3 regions of the Pseudorhodoferax sp. LjRoot39 genome follow, and region 2 is predicted to be linked to each of the others. Evidence: predicted binding sites of a transcription regulator. Region 2 holds the regulator's gene; each other region holds the start of a gene.
The links. The regulator LexA, encoded in region 2, represses DNA repair genes until DNA is damaged. The targets are predictions, from matches to a motif close to ACTGTATNNNNATACAGT.
Positions count from the first base shown of each region.

Region 1 (6,702 bases), 870 kb from region 2:
ATGACCCGCATGCCCAAGGTGCAGGAGAAGGTCAAGGAGTTCTTCGGCCGCGAGCCGCGCAAGGACGTGAACCCCGATGAAGCCGTCGCCGTGGGCGCGGCCATCCAGGGCCAGGTGCTGTCGGGTGACCGCAAGGACGTGCTGCTGCTGGACGTGACGCCGCTGTCGCTGGGCATCGAGACGCTGGGTGGTGTGATGACCAAGATGATCACCAAGAACACCACCATCCCGACGAAGTTCGCGCAGACCTTCTCGACCGCCGACGACAACCAGCCGGCCGTGACGATCAAGGTGTTCCAGGGCGAGCGCGAGATGGCCACCGGCAACAAGCTGCTGGGCGAGTTCAACCTCGAAGGCATCCCGCCGGCCGCCCGTGGCACGCCGCAGATCGAGGTGTCCTTCGACATCGACGCCAACGGCATCCTGCACGTGGGCGCCAAGGACAAGGGCACGGGCAAGGAAAACAAGATCACCATCAAGGCGAACTCCGGCCTGTCCGAGGCCGAGATCCAGCAGATGGTGAAGGATGCCGAGCTCAACGCGGCCGACGACAAGAAGAAGCTGGAGTTGATCCAGGCCCGCAACCAGGGCGAGGCTTCGGCGCACAGCGTGAAGAAGAGTCTGGCCGAGCACGGCGACAAGCTCGAGGCCGCAGAGAAGGAAGCCATCGAGACTGCCCTGAAGGCGCTGGACGAGGCCCTCAAGGGCGAGGACAAGGCCGCCATCGACGAGAAGACCACCGCGCTGATGACGGCCTCGGCCAAGCTGGGTGAGAAGGTCTACGCCGACATGCAGGCCAAGCAGGCGGCCGAAGGTGCTGCGGCTGGCGCCGGTGCCGGTGCAGCACCGGGTGCCGGAGAGCAACAGGCCTCGGCCAAGCCGGCCGACGACGATGTCGTCGACGCCGAGGTGAAGGAAGTCAAGAAGGGCTGATCCGACCCACCCGTACGCCGCGCTGCAGCCACCCAGAGGTTGCACGCGGCGTTCCCGTTTGACCGAGCGCGCAGAGCCGACCCGAACGAACCATGTCCAAACGCGATTACTACGAAGTCCTCGGGGTGCCCAAGAACGCCTCGGAAGACGAGATCAAGAAAGCCTATCGCAAGCTGGCGATGAAGCACCACCCCGACCGCAACCAGGGTGACACCGCCAAGACCGCCGAAGAGAAGTTCAAGGAGGCCAAAGAGGCCTACGAGATGCTGACCGATGCGCAGAAGCGCTCGGCCTACGACCAGTTCGGCCATGCCGGCGTGGACCCGAACATGCGCGGCCCCGGTGGCGCTGGCGCGGAAGGCTTCGGCGGCTTCGCCGAGGCCTTCGGCGACATCTTCGGCGACATGTTCGGCCAGCAGCGCGGGCGCGCCGGCGCTGGCGGCCGCCAGGTGTTCCGCGGCAGCGACCTGTCCTATGCGATGGAAGTCACGCTGGAAGAAGCGGCCCGCGGCAAGGACGCGCAGATCCGCATCCCGAGCTGGGAAGCCTGCGACACCTGCCACGGCAGCGGCGCCAAGCCCGGCACCCAGCCCAAGACCTGTACCACCTGCAACGGCCAGGGTGCGGTGCAGATGCGCCAGGGCTTCTTCAGCGTGCAGCAGACCTGCCCGACCTGCCGCGGCACCGGCAAGATCATTCCCGAGCCATGCAGCGCCTGCCATGGCCAGGGCAAGATCAAGAAGCAGAAGACGCTGGAGGTGAAGATCCCCGCCGGCATCGACGATGGCATGCGCATCCGCTCGGTCGGCAACGGCGAGCCCGGGTCCAATGGCGGCCCGCCGGGCGACCTGTACATCGAGATGCGCATCAAGAAGCACGACATCTTCGAGCGCGACGGCGGCGACCTGCACTGCACCGTGCCCGTGAGCTTCATCACGGCGGCGCTGGGTGGCGAGATCGAGGTGCCCACGCTGTCGGGCAAGGCGGCCATCGACATCCCCGAAGGCACGCAGGCCGGCAAGCAGTTCCGCCTGCGCGGCAAGGGCATCAAGGGCGTGCGCGAGAGCTACCCGGGCGACCTGTACTGCCACATCGCGGTGGAGACGCCGGTCAAGCTGACCGAGCACCAGCGCAAGCTGCTGCGCGAGCTGGAAGACTCGCTGCGCAAGGGCGGCGGCAAGCATTCGCCGTCCGGCGACAGCTGGACCGACCGGCTGAAGAAGTTCTTCAGCGCTTGATGAACGACGCGGGCCCCGGGCCCGCGTTTTCTTTTGGGGCTCAGAACAGGCTGGCCTGCCCGTCCAGCGCCGGCCGACGGAACAGGCCCAGGTCGGCTGCCGCGCGCTCGCGGTTGAAGCCCAGCTTCGCGCAGGCCTTCTCGAAGCGCTGGCGGATCAGCTCGGCCCAGATGCCGCTGCCCTTCATGCGCGTGGCGAAGTCGCTGTCGTAGTCCTTGCCGCCGCGCATCTCCTGCACGCGCGCCATCACGCGCTCGGCCCGGTCGGGCAGGTGCAGCGCCAGCCATTCGCGGAACAGCGGCGCCACCTCCCAGGGCAGGCGCAGCACGGTGTAGAACGCGCTGCGCGCGCCGGCGTCCCAGGCCGCGGCCAGCACCTGCTCCATGTCGTCGGTCACGAAGGGGATCTGCGGCGCCACGCTCACGCCCACGGGCACGCCCGCCTCGGCCAGCGTGCGGATGGTGCGCAGCCGGCGCTGCGGCGAGGCGGCGCGCGGCTCCAGCGTGCGCGCGAGCCCGGCGTCCAGTGTGGTGATGGTCACGTAGACGGCGGCCAGTTGTTGCGCAGCCATGGGTGCCAGCAGATCCATGTCACGCTCCACGCCGCTGGACTTGGTGATCAGCGAGAAGGCGTGCTGCGCCTCCTGCAAGACCTCGATCACGCTGCGCGTGAGCTTGAGTTCGCGCTCCACCGGCTGGTAGCAATCCGTGACCACCCCGATCACCAGGCCCTGCGGCACGTAGCGCGGCCGCGCCAGCTCGGCGCGCAACAGCTGCGCAATGTTGCGCTTGGCGATGATCTTGGTCTCGAAGTCCAGGCCGGGCGAGAGGTTCAGGTAGCTGTGCGTGGGCCGGGCAAAGCAGTAAATGCACCCGTGCTCGCAACCGCGGTAGGGATTGATCGACTGCTCGAAGTAGATGTCCGGCGACTGCTGCTGCACGATCGCGCTCTTGGCCTCCTCGAAGATGACCTCGGTCTGCAAGGGCGCAGCGTCATCGGCCTGCAACGTGCCCCAGCCATCGTCGAAGGCGTCGCGGGCGTCCTTGGCGAAGCGGTGCGCGATCCGCGTGGCGGCGCCGCGGCCCTTGAGCGCCGCGATAGGGATGGTGGTCTCGGTGGCCATGGCTTGAATACTGGTTGTTTAACCAGTATATTGAGCGGTCCCGTGTACGGCAAGCGCCGCTGTCGATTTCCGGCCCGTCGGGGCGTCGTGCACCTGTTCCCCCAACCCTCCACAGGAGTTTCCATGGCCCGCGTCAGTACCTACCTCAACTTCAACCGCCAGACCGAGGAAGCCTTCGACTTCTACCGCAGCGTGTTCGGTGGCGACTTCATCGGCGGCGTGCGCCGCATGGGCGAGGCGCCCGCCATGCCGGGCCAGCCACCGCTGTCCGAGGTCGACAAGCAACTCGTGATGCACGTGGAACTCGCCACCCTGGGCGAGCATGTGCTGATGGGCACGGACGCACCCGAGTCCATGGGGTTCCAGCTCCACCAGGGCAACAACGTGCACATCAACCTGGAACCCGACACGCGCGCCGACACCGACAGGCTGTTCGCCGCGCTGTCAGAGGGCGGCACGGTCCAGATGCCGCTGCAGCAGATGTTCTGGGGCGACTACTTCGGCAGCCTGACCGACCGCTTCGGCATCTGCTGGATGGTCAACTGCAGCAGCAAGACCTGACATGGCCTCCCCCGCCCTTCCCGCACGTTCCAGCGTGATCCCCTGCCTGCGCTACCGCGACGCGCTGGCCGCGATCGACTGGCTCTGCACGAGCTTCGGCTTCGAGCGTCATGCGGTCCACCTGGACGACAAGGGCCAGGTCGCCCATGCGCAGCTCGTGTTCGGCAATGGCATGGTGATGCTGGGCGCTGTGAGCGACGAGCCCACGCCCTGGGGCCGCTTGATCCGCCAGCCTGACGAGATCGGCGGCGCCGAGACGCAGAGCGCCTTCATCGTGGTGTCCGACCCCGACGCGGTCTATGCGCGCGCCAAGGCCGCTGGGGCGAAGATCCTGCTGGAGATCAAGGACGAGGACTACGGCGCGCGCGGCTTCACCTGCGCCGACCCGGAGGGCCATATCTGGAACTTCGGCAACTACGATCCCTGGGCCACAGGGGCCTGATGCGCACCTGACCAGTGGCTGCCGCCCGGCGCAAGCTTGGAAAAAGCTTTCGTCACGAGGGAAACGCCAAAGGGAAGGGCTTCGCCCATCGATAAAATTGATCGCGATGTCCCTGGCCCTGCTCGTCCTCGTCCCCTTCCTCGGCAGTGTCCTCGCGATGTTCATGCCGTCGACGGCCCGCAACCGCGAGGCGACGCTGGCCGGCCTGGTGGCGCTGGGCTGTGCGCTCCACCTGGGCATGCAGTTCCCGCAGGTCACCGGCGGCAACCTGCTGCGCGAGGAGTACCTGTGGCTGCCCACGCTGGGCGTGAACCTCGTGTTCCGCCTGGACGGCTTCGCCTGGCTGTTCGGCATGCTGGTCACCGGCATCGGCACGCTGGTGGTGCTGTACGCGCGCTACTACCTGTCGGCCTCCGACCCGGTGCCGCGCTTCTTTTCGTTCTTCCTGGCCTTCATGGGTTCCATGATGGGCGTGGTGCTGTCGGGCAACCTGGTGCAGATGGTGTTGTTCTGGGAGCTCACGAGCCTGTTCTCGTTCCTGTTGATCGGCTACTGGCACCACCGCAAGGACGCACGCCGCGGCGCGCGCATGGCGCTCACGGTCACGGGCGCGGGCGGGCTGTGCCTGTTCGCCGGCGTGCTGCTGATCGGCCGCATCGCGGGCAGCTACGAGCTGGACGCCGTGCTCGCCGCCGGCGCGCAGATCAAGGCCCATGCGCTGTACCCGGCCGCGCTGGTGCTGGTGCTGCTGGGCGCCTTCACCAAGAGCGCGCAGTTCCCGTTCCACTTCTGGCTGCCGCGCGCCATGGCAGCGCCCACGCCGATCTCCGCCTACCTGCACTCGGCCACCATGGTCAAGCTCGGTGTGTTCCTGCTGGCGCGGCTGTGGCCCGCGCTGGCCGGCACCGAGCAGTGGTTCTGGCTGGTCGGCGGGGCCGGCGCCATCACGCTGCTGCTGGGCGCCTACGTGGCGATGTTCCAGAACGACCTCAAGGGCCTGCTGGCCTACTCGACGATTTCGCACCTGGGCCTGATCACGCTGCTGCTGGGCATGAACAGCCCCATGGCCACGGTGGCCGCCGTCTTCCACATCATGAACCACGCGACCTTCAAGGCCTCGCTGTTCATGGCCGCCGGCATCATCGACCACGAGAGCGGCACGCGCGACATCCGCAAGCTCTCGGGCCTGGCCAGGCTCATGCCGATCACGGGCCTCTTGGCCATCATCGCCAGCGCCTCCATGGCTGGCGTGCCGCTGCTGAACGGCTTCCTGTCCAAGGAGATGTTCTTCGCCGAGACCGTGTTCCTGCAGTCCACGCCCTGGGTCGACCGCGCGCTGCCGGTGCTGGCCACGGTGGCCGGGCTGTTCAGCGTCGCCTACTCGGCGCGTTTCGTGTTCGACGTGTTCTTTGGTCCCTCGTGCATCGGCGCGGTGCCCAAGCCGCCGCACGAGCCGCCGCACTGGATGCGCGTGCCGGTCGAACTGCTGGTGCTGGCCTGCCTGGTGGTGGGCGTGGCGCCCGAATGGTCGGTCGGCCCTTTGCTGGCCGCGGCCGCTGCGCCCGTGGTCGGTGGCGAGTTGCCCGAGTACAGCCTGGCGGTCTGGCACGGCTTCAACCTGCCGCTGGCCATGAGCTTCGTGGCGCTGGCCGGCGGTGCCGCGCTGTACCTCGTACAGCGCCGCCAGCGCGAAGCCGGCCGGCTGGCGCGCACGCCGGTGCTGCACCGCTTCGACGGCCAGCGCGTGTTCGAGAACCTGCTGGCCCGCGCCACCGAAGCCGGCCGCCGCAGCCGCCGCCTGCTCGCGACGCACCGGATGCAGACACAGTTGCTGCTGCTGGTCTGCGTGGCACTGGCCGGCGCCGGCGCATCGCTGTGGTTCACGCCGGTCACGCAGGGCGAGCGTTCGCCGCTGCCGTTCTCGCCCATGTTCGCGATGACCTGGGTGATCGGCTGCATCTGCGCCATCGGGGCGGCCTGGCAGGCCAAGTTCCACCGGCTGGCCTCGCTGATGCTGGCCTCGGGCGCGGGCCTGACCTGCTGCCTGACCTTCATCTGGTTCTCCGCACCCGACCTCGCGCTCACGCAGCTCGTGGTCGAGGCCGTCACCACCGTGCTGATCCTGCTGGGCCTGCGCTGGCTGCCCATGCGCAGCAAGTTCGTCGTGCAGTCCGCGCGCGAACGCATCCTGCCCTGGGGCCGCCGCGGCCGCGACCTGGCGATCGCCATCGGCGCCGGCTGCGGCATGTCGGCGCTGGCCTGGCTGGTCATGACGCGCGATTCGGTGGGCAGCATCTCGCCCTTCTTCCTGGACCGCGCGCTGACCGAGGGCGGTGGCACCAACGTCGTCAACGTGATGCTGGTGGACTTCCGTGGCTTCGACACCTTCGGCGAGATCACGGTGC
Region 1 covers NZ_CAXUQL020000001.1:4,489,828-4,496,529, reverse strand. The annotation lists gene dnaK (molecular chaperone DnaK) at 1-933, shown strand, start outside; gene dnaJ (molecular chaperone DnaJ) at 1,026-2,171, shown strand; gene ACSQ4M_RS20855 (PA0069 family radical SAM protein) at 2,212-3,294, opposite strand; gene ACSQ4M_RS20850 (VOC family protein) at 3,418-3,855, shown strand; gene ACSQ4M_RS20845 (VOC family protein) at 3,857-4,297, shown strand; gene ACSQ4M_RS20840 (monovalent cation/H+ antiporter subunit A) at 4,404-6,702, shown strand, end outside.
Region 1: ACSQ4M_RS20855 (PA0069 family radical SAM protein) is a predicted target of LexA. The motif match lies at 3,304-3,321, and genes of this name have one in related genera.

Region 2 (6,702 bases):
GCGAGGCTGCCCCGCGCGCCACCGCAGGCGTGCCGGTGCCCGCCGCCGTCCCGCCGCCCGTGACGCGGCCACCCGTGGTGTCCCGGCCATCGCTGGCCGATGAATTCCTGGACAGCGAGCCCGCCTCCGCGCTCGGCGTCGGACGGCCGTCGACGGTGGACACGGGTGCCGTGGCAGCGGCGGTCTTTGCGCACGACCGGGTGCAGTCGGTGGACGCATCGCGGCCCGTGCGTCCGGACGAATTCGTCGATGTGCAGCAACATGCCGATTTCTTCGTCTCGCTGGGCCAGTACGAGCAAGCCATCGAAGTGCTGCAGCAGCACCTGGACGAGCACCAGGACATGAGCCCGCTGGCCTTCCTGGAACTGTTCGGCATCTACCACCAGCAGGGCCGCAAGGACGACTTCAACGCCTTGCGTGCGCGCTTCGAGCGGCGCTTCAACGCCCATGTGCCCAACTTCGCTGCCTTTGCCGACGAAGGCCTGGGGCTGGAGGACTATCCGGCGACGCTGCTCAGCATCGAGACCGCCTGGGGCCACGTGCGCGTGCTGGACACGATCGAGGCCAACCTGCTGCGCCATCCGGACGACACCGGTCGTCCCCTCGACCTGGCCGCCTACCGGGATCTGCTGATGCTGTATGGCGTGGCGCAGGATGTGTTCGTGCCCGCGGGCGGCACGCGCTCGCCTTCCGGCTTCGGGGTGATCGCTCCGCCTGCACCGGCGGTGGCCGGGCAGCGTGGATTGGGCGCAGGCCCGCAGGCCGGTGCGCCGCTCATGGCCAGCGCCGCCACGGATTCGATGCTGGATCTCGTGCCGGATTCCGGGCAGGCTCCTCTGCCAACAGCGCATGACGGTACTGGGCTGGAGCTCGACATCGACCTGTCGACGAGCACGGGCGAGGTCGCGGCGCTTCCGGAGCTGTCGCTGGTCGACATCGACCTGCCGCTGCTGGACGATGACGCGTTCGCCGAGGCGCCGGCATCGGCGCCCACCCCGATGGCCCCGCCCGCCAGCATGCCGGCCAGGTCCGACAAGCCCGAGATCGACAGCGGCCTGATCGACTTCGACCTGTTCGATCCGAACACCGAGGCGCGCATCGCGCCCAAGTCCACGCGCTGAGGTCCCGGGGGGCTACCGCCCCCTCGAGGCCTTCAGCGGCGTACCTGCAGTGAGCCCGGGTTGACGATGTTGGTGGGCGTGCCGCGGATGTAGTTCAGCACGTTGTCGAATGCGGCGTTGAAGTACATCTCGTAGCTCTGCAGTTCCACATAGCCGATGTGCGGCGTGCAGATGCAGTTCTCCAGACGCAGCAGCGCGTGGCCCTGCAGGATGGGTTCGCTTTCGAACACGTCGACGGCAGCCATGCCGGGGCGGCCGCGGTTCAGGCCGGCCAGCAGCGCATCGGGCTCGATGAGTTCGGCGCGCGAAGTGTTGACCAGCAGCGAGGTCGGCTTCATGCGCGCCAGGTCGTCGAGCTTGACGATGCCGCGTGTCTCCTCGTTGAGGCGCAGGTGCAGCGACAGCACGTCGCTGTTGGCGAACAGCTCCTCCTGGCTGGCCGCGATCTGGTGGCCGTCGGCCAGCGCGCGCTCGCAGGAGCCGGCCCGCCCCCAGACCAGCACGCGCATGCCGAAGGCGCGTGCATAGGTGCTGACGATCTGGCCGATGCGGCCGTAGCCGAAGATGCCCATGGTGCGTTCGCGCAGCACCGTGCCCAGGCCGAAGTTGGGCGGCATGGAGGCGGTCTTCATGCCGGATTGCTGCCAAGCACCATGCTTGAGGTTGCCGATGTACTGCGGCAGACGGCGCGTGGCCGCCATGATCAAGGCCCAGGTCAGTTCGGCCGGTGCCACCGGCGAGCCCACGCCTTCGGCCACGGCCACGCCGCGTTCGGTGCAGGCCGCCACATCGATGTGCGGGCCGACGCGCCCTGTTTGCGCGATCAGCTTGAGGCGGGGAAGTTTCTCGATCAGCGCCCGGTTCAGGTGGGTGCGTTCGCGGATCAGCACAAGGATGTCCGCGTCACGCAGCCGGACCGACAACTGTCCCAGGCCCTTGACGGTGTTGGTGTAGACCTTGGCCGCATAGGGTTCGAGCTTGGCTGCGCATTCGAGCTTGCGCACCGCGTCCTGGTAGTCATCGAGGATCACAATGTTCATGCGGCCATTGTGCCTCGCGCCCCCATGGCGCCAGGGCGCCAGCGGGTATGGCGCCCACGCTGGGCGCTGCTCCCATGCCGCGTCGTCAGTGCCGTGTGGACGCGGATTCCACTGCGGCCAAGCGGTCCAGTTCTGCGCACACATCGGCCATGCGGCCGGAGATGACCATGCGGCCCGCCGCCGTGCGGGGTTGGTGCGGCTCCAGCACGCGCAACACGCGCAGGGCCGGTGTGGGGCGGGCCACGGCGGGCACCACCTGCAACGACCGGCGGCGCAGCCGCTGCTGCAGGCGGCCCGCCAGCCGCGGACCGAACTCCTCAAACCACTGCGGCAACCGGGCCACGCGCACGGCGGTCAGCATTGCGATTCCCATTTCAAACTCCTTCCGTCCATCGGGCGGATTGGGGCAGGATTGGTTGAAAGGCACAGCACCAGGGTTGCCGCGCGCTGCGCGGCGGACGCCCGCCACCTGACACTGTGCGAAAAGGCTTGGGGGCCTACATCAGCATGGTGTTGCGGATCAGCCCCACGGCCAGGCCTTCAATCTCGAAGGGGTCGCCGGGCTCCACGAAGATGGTGGGGTAGTCGGGGTTCTCGGGGTGCAGTTCGATGCTGTCGGCGGTGCGCTTGTAGCGCTTGACGGTGACATCGTCGCCGAGTCGGGCCACGACGATCTGGCCGTTCTTGGCATCCTTGGTGGCGCGCACGGCGAGCAGGTCGCCGTCCATGATGCCGGCGTCGCGCATGGACATGCCGCGCACCCGCAGCAGGTAGTCGGGCTTGTGCTGGAACAGGCTGCTTTCCACGTAGTAGGTCTGGTCCACGTGCTCCTGCGCGAGGATGGGCGAGCCCGCTGCCACGCGGCCGATCAGCGGCAGGGCCAGTTGCGCCAATTCCTGCAGGGGCAGCGTGAACTGCTTGCTGCGGCGTTCGTTGACCGAGCGCAGCATGTCACTGCGCAGGCGGATGCCGCGCGAGGTGCCGCTCACGAGTTCGATGACGCCCTTGCGCGCCAGGGCCTGCAGGTGTTCTTCTGCGGCGTTGGCGGACTTGAAGCCCAGTTCGGCGGCAATCTCTGCACGCGTGGGCGGGGCGCCAGTGTTCGCGATGGCGGCCTGGATCAGTTCCAGGATCTGTTGCTGGCGTGCCGTGAGCTTGGCCGGAAATGCAGAAGAGGCGTCTGGCATGGCAGTTCCTTGTGCGACGTGGTACAGCTACCCTATGGGCTGGAGCGACACAGTGGTCTGTGTAAATTTCCAGTACCTGTATTTTCAATCAGTTTCTACAAGCATGCAAGCACCAGACGTATTTCCAGGGGCATCCCCGCGCACGCTGCTCGTCCTGGGCTCGGGCGGAACCATCGCGGGCCTGGCGCCGCGTGCGGGCGACACGCTGGGCTACCAGGCGGCCCAGGTCGGCGTGGCGCAGCTGTTGGCGGGCTTCGAGGCGCCGCCCGGCTGTGTGCTGCAGGTCGAGCAGGTGGCGCAGATCGACAGCAAGGACATGGATGCCGCGGTGTGGCTGCGGCTGGCGCAGCGCTGCGCCGAGGCACTCGCGCGCGACGATGTGCAGGGCATCGTGATCACGCACGGCACCGACACGCTGGAGGAGACGGCCTACTTCCTGCAGGCGGTGCTGGCGCCGGCCAAGCCGGTGGTGCTGGCGTGCGCGATGCGGCCTGCCAACGCGGCCATGCCGGACGGGCCGCAGAACCTGCGCGACGCGCTCGCCGTGGCGGCGCAGCCGGGTGCGCACGGCGTGGTGGCCGTCTGTGCCGGCGTGGTGCATGCAGCGTTCGACGTGCGCAAGGTGCACGGCTACCGGCTGGACGCCTTCGGCTCGGGGGACGCCGGCCCGTTGGGCTATGTGGAGGCGGGCGCCTTGCGCCAGTTGCGGGACTGGCCGCAGACCGTGCCCACGGCCGGACTGCTGGCACGGCTGCCGGCAGTGCCGCAGGCCTGGCCGCGGGTGGAGATCGTGTTCAGCCACGCGGGCGCGAGCGGCGCCGGTGTCGATGCGCTGGTGCGCGACGGCGCGCGCGGCATCGTGGTCGCTGCAACCGGCAATGGCAGCGTGCACCATGCATTGGAAGCGGCCCTGCTGCGCGCACAGGCAGCGGGCTTGCGCGTGCTGCGCGCCAGCCGCTGCGAGCAGGGGCGGGTGATGGGAGGAGGGGGCGACGCGCTGCCCGGGGCCGGGGCGCTGTCGCCGGTCAAGGCGCGGATCCAGCTGCAGCTGGACCTGCTGGGCGCCTGACTCAGGCGGCCAGGGCCGCGAGTGCGCGCGCGGTGATCTCGTCCACGCTGCCGGTGCCGTCGATCTTGCGGTACTTGGGCGCGTGGGCCGGGTCGTCCTTGGACCACTGGGTGTAGTAGTCGATCAGCGGGCGCGTCTGCGCGCTGTAGACGTCCAGGCGCTTGGTCACGGTGGCCTCGCTGTCGTCCTCGCGCTGCACCAGCGCCTCGCCCGTCACGTCGTCCAGGCCTTCGACCTTGGGCGGGTTGAAGCGCACGTGGTAGACGCGGCCCGATGCCGGGTGCGAGCGGCGGCCGCTCATGCGTTCGATGATGGCGTCGAAGGGCACGTCGATCTCGAGCACGAAGTCCAGCTTGACGCCGGCCGCCTTCATGGCGTCGGCCTGCGGGATGGTGCGCGGGAAGCCGTCGAACAGGAAGCCCTTGGCGCAATCGGGCTGGGCGATGCGCTCCTTGACCAGGCCGATGATGATGTCGTCGCTGACCAGCGCGCCCGAATCCATGACCGACTTGGCCTGCAGGCCCAGCGGCGTGCCGGCCTTGACGGCGGCACGCAGCATGTCGCCTGTGGAAATCTGGGGAATCCCGAACTGCTTGCAGATGAACGTGGCTTGCGTGCCTTTGCCTGCGCCTGGCGCGCCCAACAGAATCAGTCTCATGGATGTCCTCGGATTGCTTGTAGATGTTGACGGCAGCGCTGACAGCGCGCAGGCTGTCGCAGTGCTTCTCCGTCAAAGGATAGCATGCACCCCGGGGCCGTCAGTCCCCGGCGCAACAGTTCGTCAAAACAGCTGGCGAACCCGTTCCAGGTCTTGTGCCGTGTCCACGCCCGGACCGGGCGCGTGCTCGGTGACGTGGACGGCGATTTGGTGGCCGTGCCACATGGCACGCAGCTGTTCGAGCGCCTCGGTCTGCTCGATCGGTGCCTGGGCCAGCATCGGGAAGCTGCGCAGGAAGCCGGCGCGGTAGCCGTAGATGCCCACGTGGCGCAGCGGCGCCGGCTGGGGCAGGGCGTTGATGCCTTCGGCGAAACCGTCGCGCCACCACGGGATCGGGGCGCGGCTGAAGTACAGGGCCCGGCCGCGCGCATCGCACACGACCTTGACCACGTTGGGATTGCGCAGGTCTTCCACGCTGTCGATGGCGTGGCCGGCCGTGCTCATGCTGGCCTCGGGATGCTGGTCCAGCAGCGCGGCAACGGCGTCGATCAGCGGCGGTGCGATCAGCGGTTCGTCGCCCTGCACGTTGACGACCAGATCGTCGCCGTCCAGGCCCAGCAGCGCGCAGGCCTCGGCCAGGCGGTCGCTGCCGGAAGCGTGGTCGTCGCGCGTCAGGATGGCTTGCACGCCATGGGCGGCGCAGGCTTGCATGATCTTGTCGCTGTCACAGGCGACCACGGTGCGGGCGGCCTGGGAGCGCATCGCGCGCTGTGCCACACGCACCACCATGGGCGCGTCGCCGAGCGCCGCGAGCGGCTTGTTCGGCAGGCGCGTGGAGGCCAGGCGCGCCGGGATCAGCACCGTGAAACGGGGCATTGAGCCTTCGCTCTGCGCGCTGCGGTCCTGAGCACCTTGGGGCGGCCCGGCGGTGCTCACAGCCCCAGTTCCTCGTCGCTCAGCGTGCGGGCTTCGTTTTCCAGCAGGATGGGAATGCCGTCGCGCACGGGGTAGGCCAGCCGCGCACTGCGCGACACCAGTTCCTGGCGTTCGCGTTCGTACTGCAGCGGGCCCTTGGTGACGGGGCAGACGAGCAGTTCCAGAAGCTTGCTGTCCATGGGGTCGAAGTGAGGGGAATCGAAAGGGCGCTATGGTACCCGGGGCGGCCGCAGCGCCGCGAGCCGTGCATCCAGCGTCTGCCAGGCGTCGGCATCGAGTTCCACCAGCAGCGGCACGGCCCAGGCGCCCGGGTGGCGCGCCCACAGCTTGACGGCATCCTTCTCGGTGCAGAGCCAGACGGCCGGCGCATCGGCGGGCGGCTGCCAGCCTGCGAAGTCCTGGTGGTCGGCCAGCGGCAGCTCCTGCAGCCGGCGCAGGCCGGCGGCGCGCAACATGGCGAAGAAGCGCTCGGGCCGGGCGATGCCGGCCAGCGCCAGCACGGGCGTGTCAGCCAGGTCGGCCAGGACCAGGCGCTGGCCGTCGGCCCGCTGCGCTTGCGCCGCCAAGCTGCGGCGCGCGCGAAAACCCGCGAAGGCCGGCCGCTCGCCGCTGTGCAGCACGAGGTCGGCGGCGCGCGGCCAGGGCTCGCGCAGCGGCCCCGCCGGCAGCAGCCAGCCGTTGCCGACGCCGC
Region 2 covers NZ_CAXUQL020000001.1:5,355,878-5,362,579, reverse strand. The annotation lists gene ACSQ4M_RS25005 (hypothetical protein) at 1-1,121, shown strand, start outside; gene ACSQ4M_RS25000 (D-2-hydroxyacid dehydrogenase family protein) at 1,154-2,161, opposite strand; gene ACSQ4M_RS24995 (hypothetical protein) at 2,247-2,534, opposite strand; gene lexA (transcriptional repressor LexA) at 2,659-3,348, opposite strand; gene ACSQ4M_RS24985 (asparaginase) at 3,452-4,417, shown strand; gene adk (adenylate kinase) at 4,419-5,075, opposite strand; gene kdsB (3-deoxy-manno-octulosonate cytidylyltransferase) at 5,199-5,951, opposite strand; gene ACSQ4M_RS24970 (Trm112 family protein) at 6,008-6,190, opposite strand; gene lpxK (tetraacyldisaccharide 4'-kinase) at 6,221-6,702, opposite strand, start outside.

Region 3 (6,702 bases), 4.3 Mb from region 2:
GAGGCTTCAAGGAATTTGCCCATCTCGTCGATGATGACCAGAGTGCCGTCATGCGGGCGGCTCTTGGCCTCTTCGAGAAGCTCCGCGATCAGCGATTGGGCAGTGGGCTTGCTGCGGCCATCGACGTTGCGCCCCTGCGCGCGGCGCAGCGACGCATGGAGCTCGGAGACCACGCTTCCGCGCCGACCCACGGCCGGCACAAGTAGCCATCCCTTGCGCACCGGGAAGGCCTTGTCGAAGGTGGGCTTGGAGTCCAGGCGCAGCGCCTCGCGGGCCTTGATCCGCAGGTTCTTATCCGAGTGCAGCGCGCTCGCCAAGGCCACGGCCAGAGAGCTCTTGCCGCCGCCGAAGGGGCCGGTCCAGGTGAAGCAGCGTTGATTGGTGCCGGAAAGCTGCTTGCACATTCCATCGACCACGGAGGCCGCCGTCGCATGACAGATGTATCCGGAGAGGGCGTCAGCGCGGCCGATGTCGGCGTCGACGCGAATGGATCGTTGGTACTGGCGCGAAATCTGGACGATGTCTGAGAGGGCCTGTTGCTTCTTTTCAGTCATAGGCGCGCCTGACCATGTTCTTGATGTCTTCCCCGGACAGCTGCTTGCGGTGGACTTGGCGAAGGCCGGCAGAGTCGGTCCATTCGAGTTTGCGTCCGGTGAAATCGGAGATGGCGATGAGCCGTTGGGCGATCGATTCCTCGTCGAGTTTGAAGACTCTGCCCGGCGATCCTTCGGCATAGGCGATGGTCTCGAAGGCCAGCGAACTTTGGCCTTCGGCCGTTCGGTCCCAGAAGTCGACGAGGGCGTATGCGAAGACGCCGTCATGCAGCGAGGCCTTAGGACCTCGCCGAAAAGCGTACTGGCCCTTGTGGACCTCCTGCAGCAGGCCCAACTCGCCGAGCAGCGGCTCGGCGAAGTCTTCGGGCGAACCACCGGCAGCGCGTGGAGCGTAGCTACGCAGGCAGGTTTCCAAGTCGCGCGAGATCGTTGTCGCGGAAAGTCGATGCTTCGGATCAAGCTCTCGGGCGTGGCGGGCCAAGGGCTCTTCGAGTTCTTGGCGGGTGAAGTTCGGCGCCGTTACGTGGTTGAACAACCATTGCCACGTGGTCGAGCGAAAGCAGCGTCCCGCAAGCTGCCAATGCGCAAGCCATGCGGTTGACGGATTCTCAGCATAGGGGTCAAGGCCGCCGTCTTGGAGGATCTCGGTCGCGAGGCTTGCAATGCGAAAGCCATCATCTACTTCATGCATGACTCCGCATGCCAATGCCCAATGTCGGATCGACGCGACCATGTTCTTGCCAACGCCGAATTCGGCGATCGCGTTCTCATCCGCGAAGGTCGACTTAGAGATGAGCCCTCCCTCTTCGGCCTGATCGAAAGCCTTCTTCAGCCACATCTGACGAAGCGGGAACGTTTCATGGCCGGAAAAATGGGCGGCCTTACCTCTACCGACCTTGGATGCGGACGTCTTCATCACGATGTCTGAGTTGGATGCGGTCTCCGAACTGGTGAAGTCCACCAGTTCGCAGGACTAGCTGTGCGAATATACAGAACTTCTGATGGCATTGGCGCAGCTGTGATGGCTTTCCTCCACAGGGGCGACGAAAGGCTCCGCCGGGGCGACGACGAACCGGCACGTCTGTGCAGGTCAGGCATGGGGAATGACGCGTGCCGCGACTGAATTTCGGCAGCGCTCTGCGTGACAGCGCCACTAAACGCGACCTATGGACGGCCTTGCGTGAGGCCGAGCCAACTTGAACGGCTCCGAACGGAGCGTTTAACTTAAGAATTGCACCTGCAAAATAAACTTAAAACTTGCATGAGGTGCAAGTCTTTGGTTTAAGTCACACTTGCCATCTGTGTGTCCCGCAGCTGTCCCGCCGGAGGCGAGATGGGGTTCCACAGGGCACTCGATCCGGTGGTGGAGAGGATGAGGATCGAACTCACGACCTCCGCATTGCGAACGCGGCGCTCTCCCAACTGAGCTACCCCCCCACGGCGGCAGGATTCTAGTACCGACGCGTGACAACGTGCAGCCATGGTGTCCAATCCCCGCCATGGATGCCCAAGACCCTCTCGAACGGCGGCTCGACGCGTTGGAACTCAAGGCCTGCGAGGCCGAAGACCTGTTGGACGAGCTGAACCTGACCGTGTACCGCCAGCAGCAGCAGATCGACGCCCTGGTCCGCCAGCTGGAGGCACTGCGGGCGCTGCAAACCGACCCCGGCGCCTCAGGGGCGCCGCGCAACCTGCGCGACGAGCTGCCGCCCCACTATTGAGATGGAGCGCCGGCGTGGGCGGCGTTCAGGCAGTCCTGGAACAGCAGCGCCGCACGCGAAGGCTGGGGTGAGCGCCGCAGCAGGCTCACGAACTGGCAGGCGTAGGAAAAGCGCTCGGGCGCCACGGCCTGCATCAGGCCCTTGGCCACGAAGCCGGCCGCGTAGTGGTCGGGCAGGAACCCGAGGAAGCAGCCCGACAGCACCAGCGTGGCGATGGCCTCCTGGTCGTAGCCGCTGGCGCGGCGCACGAGGCGCTCCTGGTGGCTCAGCTCCATGTTGGGCGAGTGGTAACCCAGGCCGGCGAACGGGTACTGGCGCAGCCGCGCCCAGCTGAGACTGGTGTGCGCCGCGCCGAACAGCGCGTGCGCGCGGCCGCAGTACAGCAGCATGGTCTCGCCGAAGAGCTCGGTGTAGCGCAGGCTGCGCGAGGCCCGGTGCGCAGGGATGATGCCGAGCGCGAAGCGGCCGTCGATCACGCCGCGCTCGATCTCGTTGATGGAGGCCACGTGCAGGCTGGGCTGCACCTCGGGCGCCTGGGCGCGGAACAGCGCAATGGCCTCGGCGATGCGCGCCTGCGGGTTGGTGGCGGTCTTGTCGAACACGGCCAGCTCCAGCGCGCCGCCCATGCGGCCGTGGATGTCGTCGATGCCGCTGCGGAACACGTCGACCGAGGCCAGCAGGCGCTGGGTTTCGTCGTAGACGCGCTGGCCTTCCTCGGTCAGCGCGAAGCCGGCCCGGCCGCGCCGGCACAGCACCAGGCCGAGCCGCGTCTCCAGGTCCTTGACGTGGCGGCTGATGGTCGAGGTGCCGATGTTGAGCTCCAGCTCGGCCGCCGTCATGCCGCCGCACTGCACCACGCTGCGAAACACCTTGAGCAGGCGCAGGTCCATGTCGTCCAGCTGCCCCAGCACGGCGCGGTTCTTTACTTGCATGGATCGTCAACTGAAGTTTGATACATCAACATTGTCCAAGAGATGGTGCTGCCGAACAATGCACGCTTTTCCAACCCATCCCGGAGCCGCCATGACCGTGCTGTCCGCGCCGCAGACCCAATCCTCCCCAACCGACGCCGCCTGGCTGGACGCGCACTGGATGCCGTTCACCGGCAACCGCAACTTCAAGGCCGACCCGCGCATGGTCGTGGGCGCCAAGGGCGCCTACTTCACCGACGCCGATGGCCGCAGGATCTTCGACGGCCTGTCGGGCCTGTGGTGCACGGGGCTGGGCCATGGGCGGGCCGAGATCACCGAGGCCGTGTCGCGCCAGATCGCCACGCTGGACTACGCACCGGCGTTCCAGTTCGGCCACCCGGGCTCGTTCGCGCTGGCCAACAAGATCAAGGAACTGACGCCGGCCGGGCTGGACTACGTGTTCTTCGCGGGCTCGGGCTCGGAAGCGGCCGACACCTCGCTCAAGATGGCGCGTGCCTACTGGCGCACCAGGGGCCAGGCCGGCAAGACGCGCCTGATCGGCCGCGAGAAGGGCTACCACGGCGTCAACTTCGGCGGCATCTCGGTCGGCGGCATGGTCGGCAACCGCAAGGCCTTCGGCCAGACCATCGAGGCCGACCACCTGCCGCACACGCAGCTGGCCGCCAACGCGTTCACGCGCGGCATCCCGGAAACAGGCGCCGAGCTGGCCGACCGGCTGCTGGACATCATCGCGCTGCACGACGCCTCCACCATCGCGGCCGTGATCGTCGAGCCGTTCTCGGGCTCGGCCGGCGTGGTGGTGCCGCCCAAGGGCTACCTGCAGCGCCTGCGCGACATCTGCACGGCCCACAACATCCTGCTGGTCTTCGACGAGGTCATCACCGGTTTCGGCCGCTGCGGCGCGATGACGGGTGCCGAGTTCTTCGGCGTGACGCCGGACATCATGAACATCGCCAAGCAGGTGACCAACGGCACGCAGCCGCTGGGCGCCGTGGTGGCCAGCAAGGAGATCTACGACACCTTCATGGCGGCCGGCGGCCCCGAGTACATGGTCGAGTTCCCGCACGGCTACACCTACTCGGCCCACCCGGTGGCCTGCGCTGCCGGCCTGGCCGCGCTGGAGCTGCTGCAGGCCGAGGACGGCGTGGGCCGCGTGAAGGCGCTGGCACCGCATTTCGAGCAGGCCGTGCACAGCTTGAAGGGCGCCAAGCACGTGCTGGACATCCGCAACATCGGCCTGGCCGCAGGCCTGACGATCGCGCCGGTGCCGGGCGAGCCAGCCAAGCGGCCCTACGAGATCGCCATGGCGATGTGGAAGAAGGGCTTCTACGTGCGCTACGGCGGCGACACGATCCAGCTGGCCCCGCCCTTCATCAGCGAGAAGGCCGAGATCGACCGGCTGGTGAACGCGCTGTCGGACGCGCTGGGCGAAGTGGCCTGAGCGGCACGCACAACAGCGGGAAGGGCCTTCGGGCCCTTTTTCTTTGGGCTCAACCGCGCTCGAAGTGGAACAGCGCGGTGGACGCGCGCGCGTTCGGGAACGCGCGGATCTCCAGCCCGGCCTGCAGGCCGAACGCGTCCAGGATCCTGAGGCCGTTCTTGCGCGCCAGCACCCCGAAGTCCTTGAAGGTGCCGACACGGATGTTGGGCGTGTCATACCACTGGTAGGGAAGGCGGCGCGTAACGGGCATGCGCCCGCGCAGCACCGACAGCCGGTTCGGCCAGTGGGCGAAGTTCGGGAAGGCCACGATGCCGCGCCGGCCCACGCGCGCGGTCTCGCGCAGCATGGTCTCGGCGTTGCGCAGGTGCTGCAGCGTGTCGATCTGCAGCACCACGTCGAAGCTGGCGTCGTCGAACATCGCCAGGCCTTCTTCGAGGTTGAGCTGGATCACGTCGACGCCGCGCTGTACGCAGGCGAGCACATTGGCGTCGGCGATCTCGATGCCGTAGCCCGTGCAGCCGCGCGTGGCCCGCAGGTGCGCCAGCAGCGCGCCGTCGCCGCAGCCCAGGTCGAGCACGCGCGCGCCCTGCGGCACGAGCCGTGCGATGGTCTCCATGGTCGACTGGTCGCTCATGCCGCGGCTCCTTCGCTGGCGATGCGCGCGAAGTAGGCGCGCACCACGTTGAGGTAGCGCGCATCGTCGAGCAGGAAGGCGTCGTGCCCATGGGGCGCATCGATCTCCGCGTAGCTGACGGCGCGCTTGTTGTCGAGCAGGGCCTGCACGATCTCGCGGCTGCGCGCAGGCGCGAAGCGCCAGTCGGTCGTGAAGCTCACGAGCAGGAACTTGGCCTGGGTCTGCGCCAGCGCCTGCTGCAGGCTGCCGCCATGGACACGCGCGGGGTCGAAATAGTCGAGCGCGCGCGTGATCAGCAGGTAGGTGTTGGCGTCGAAGTACTCGCTGAACTTGTCGCCCTGGTAGCGCAGGTAGCTCTCGATCTGGAACTCGACCTCCTGCGTGCTGTACTTGAGGTCGATGCCCTCCCGCAACTGGCGCCCGAACTTCTCGTTCATGACGTCGTCGCTGAGGTAGGTGATGTGGCCGATCATGCGCGCGATGCGCAGCCCGCGCTTGGGCACCACGCCCTGCGCATAGAAGTGGCCGCCGTGGAAGTCGGGATCGGTCACGATGGCGCGGCGCGCCACCTCGTTGAAGGCGATGTTCTCGGCGTTGAGGTTGGGCGCGCTGGCCACCACCACGGCATGGCGCACGCGCTCGGGGTAGCGCAGGCTCCAGCACAGGGCCTGCATGCCGCCCAGGCTGCCGCCCATCACGGCGGCCAGCTGGCGGATGCCCAGCGCGTCCAGCAGCCGGGCCTGGGCGTCGACCCAGTCCTCCACGGTGACGACCGGGAAGTCGGCACCGTAGACGCGGCCGGTGTCGGGGTTCACGTGCATGGGGCCGGTGGAGCCGAAGCACGAACCCAGGTTGTTCACGCCGATCACGAAGAAGCGGTCGGTATCGACCGGCTTGCCGGGGCCGATCATGTTGTCCCACCAGCCTTCGGACTTGGGCTGGCCTTCGTAGACGCCAGCGACATGGTGCGAGGCGTTCAGCGCGTGGCAGATCAGCACGGCGTTGCTCTTGTCGGCGTTGAGCTGGCCGTAGGTCTCGTAGCTGAGCGCGTAGTCGCGGATGGCCGCGCCGCTCTGCAGCGGCAGCGGCTGGCTGAACGGCATGGATTGGGGATGCGCGATGAGTGGCATGGACGCAAATACAAAAAACCCGGCTCGCTGAACAACGAAGCCGGGTTTGGGGGCGTCCGTGTTTAGCTGCATTTCGGAACTCGAAGGTTCCGGCGCCCGCAATCTGGAACAAATCGGCGCAGGGCGGCCAGTATAGGCCAAGCCGGCGCGGCCTCCCCAGGCCACCCCCCGGCACGCGCAACGGCTACTTTTGCTGCGCCGCCGCCAACTCCATGGCCTTCTTGCTGGTCTTGATGATGGAGCCGCGTGCCGCGATGCCGCCGTCGATGGTCACGATGGTGCCGGTGATG
Region 3 covers NZ_CAXUQL020000001.1:1,013,340-1,020,041, forward strand. The annotation lists gene ACSQ4M_RS04780 (ATP-binding protein) at 1-554, opposite strand, end outside; gene ACSQ4M_RS04785 (DUF4007 family protein) at 547-1,470, opposite strand; tRNA gene ACSQ4M_RS04790 (tRNA-Ala) at 1,916-1,991, opposite strand; gene ACSQ4M_RS04795 (SlyX family protein) at 2,054-2,275, shown strand; gene ACSQ4M_RS04800 (LysR family transcriptional regulator) at 2,269-3,207, opposite strand; gene ACSQ4M_RS04805 (aspartate aminotransferase family protein) at 3,299-4,648, shown strand; gene metW (methionine biosynthesis protein MetW) at 4,698-5,282, opposite strand; gene metX (homoserine O-succinyltransferase MetX) at 5,279-6,412, opposite strand; gene ACSQ4M_RS04820 (SDR family oxidoreductase) at 6,597-6,702, opposite strand, start outside.
Region 3: ACSQ4M_RS04785 (DUF4007 family protein) is a predicted target of LexA. The motif match lies at 1,531-1,548, and genes of this name have one in related genera.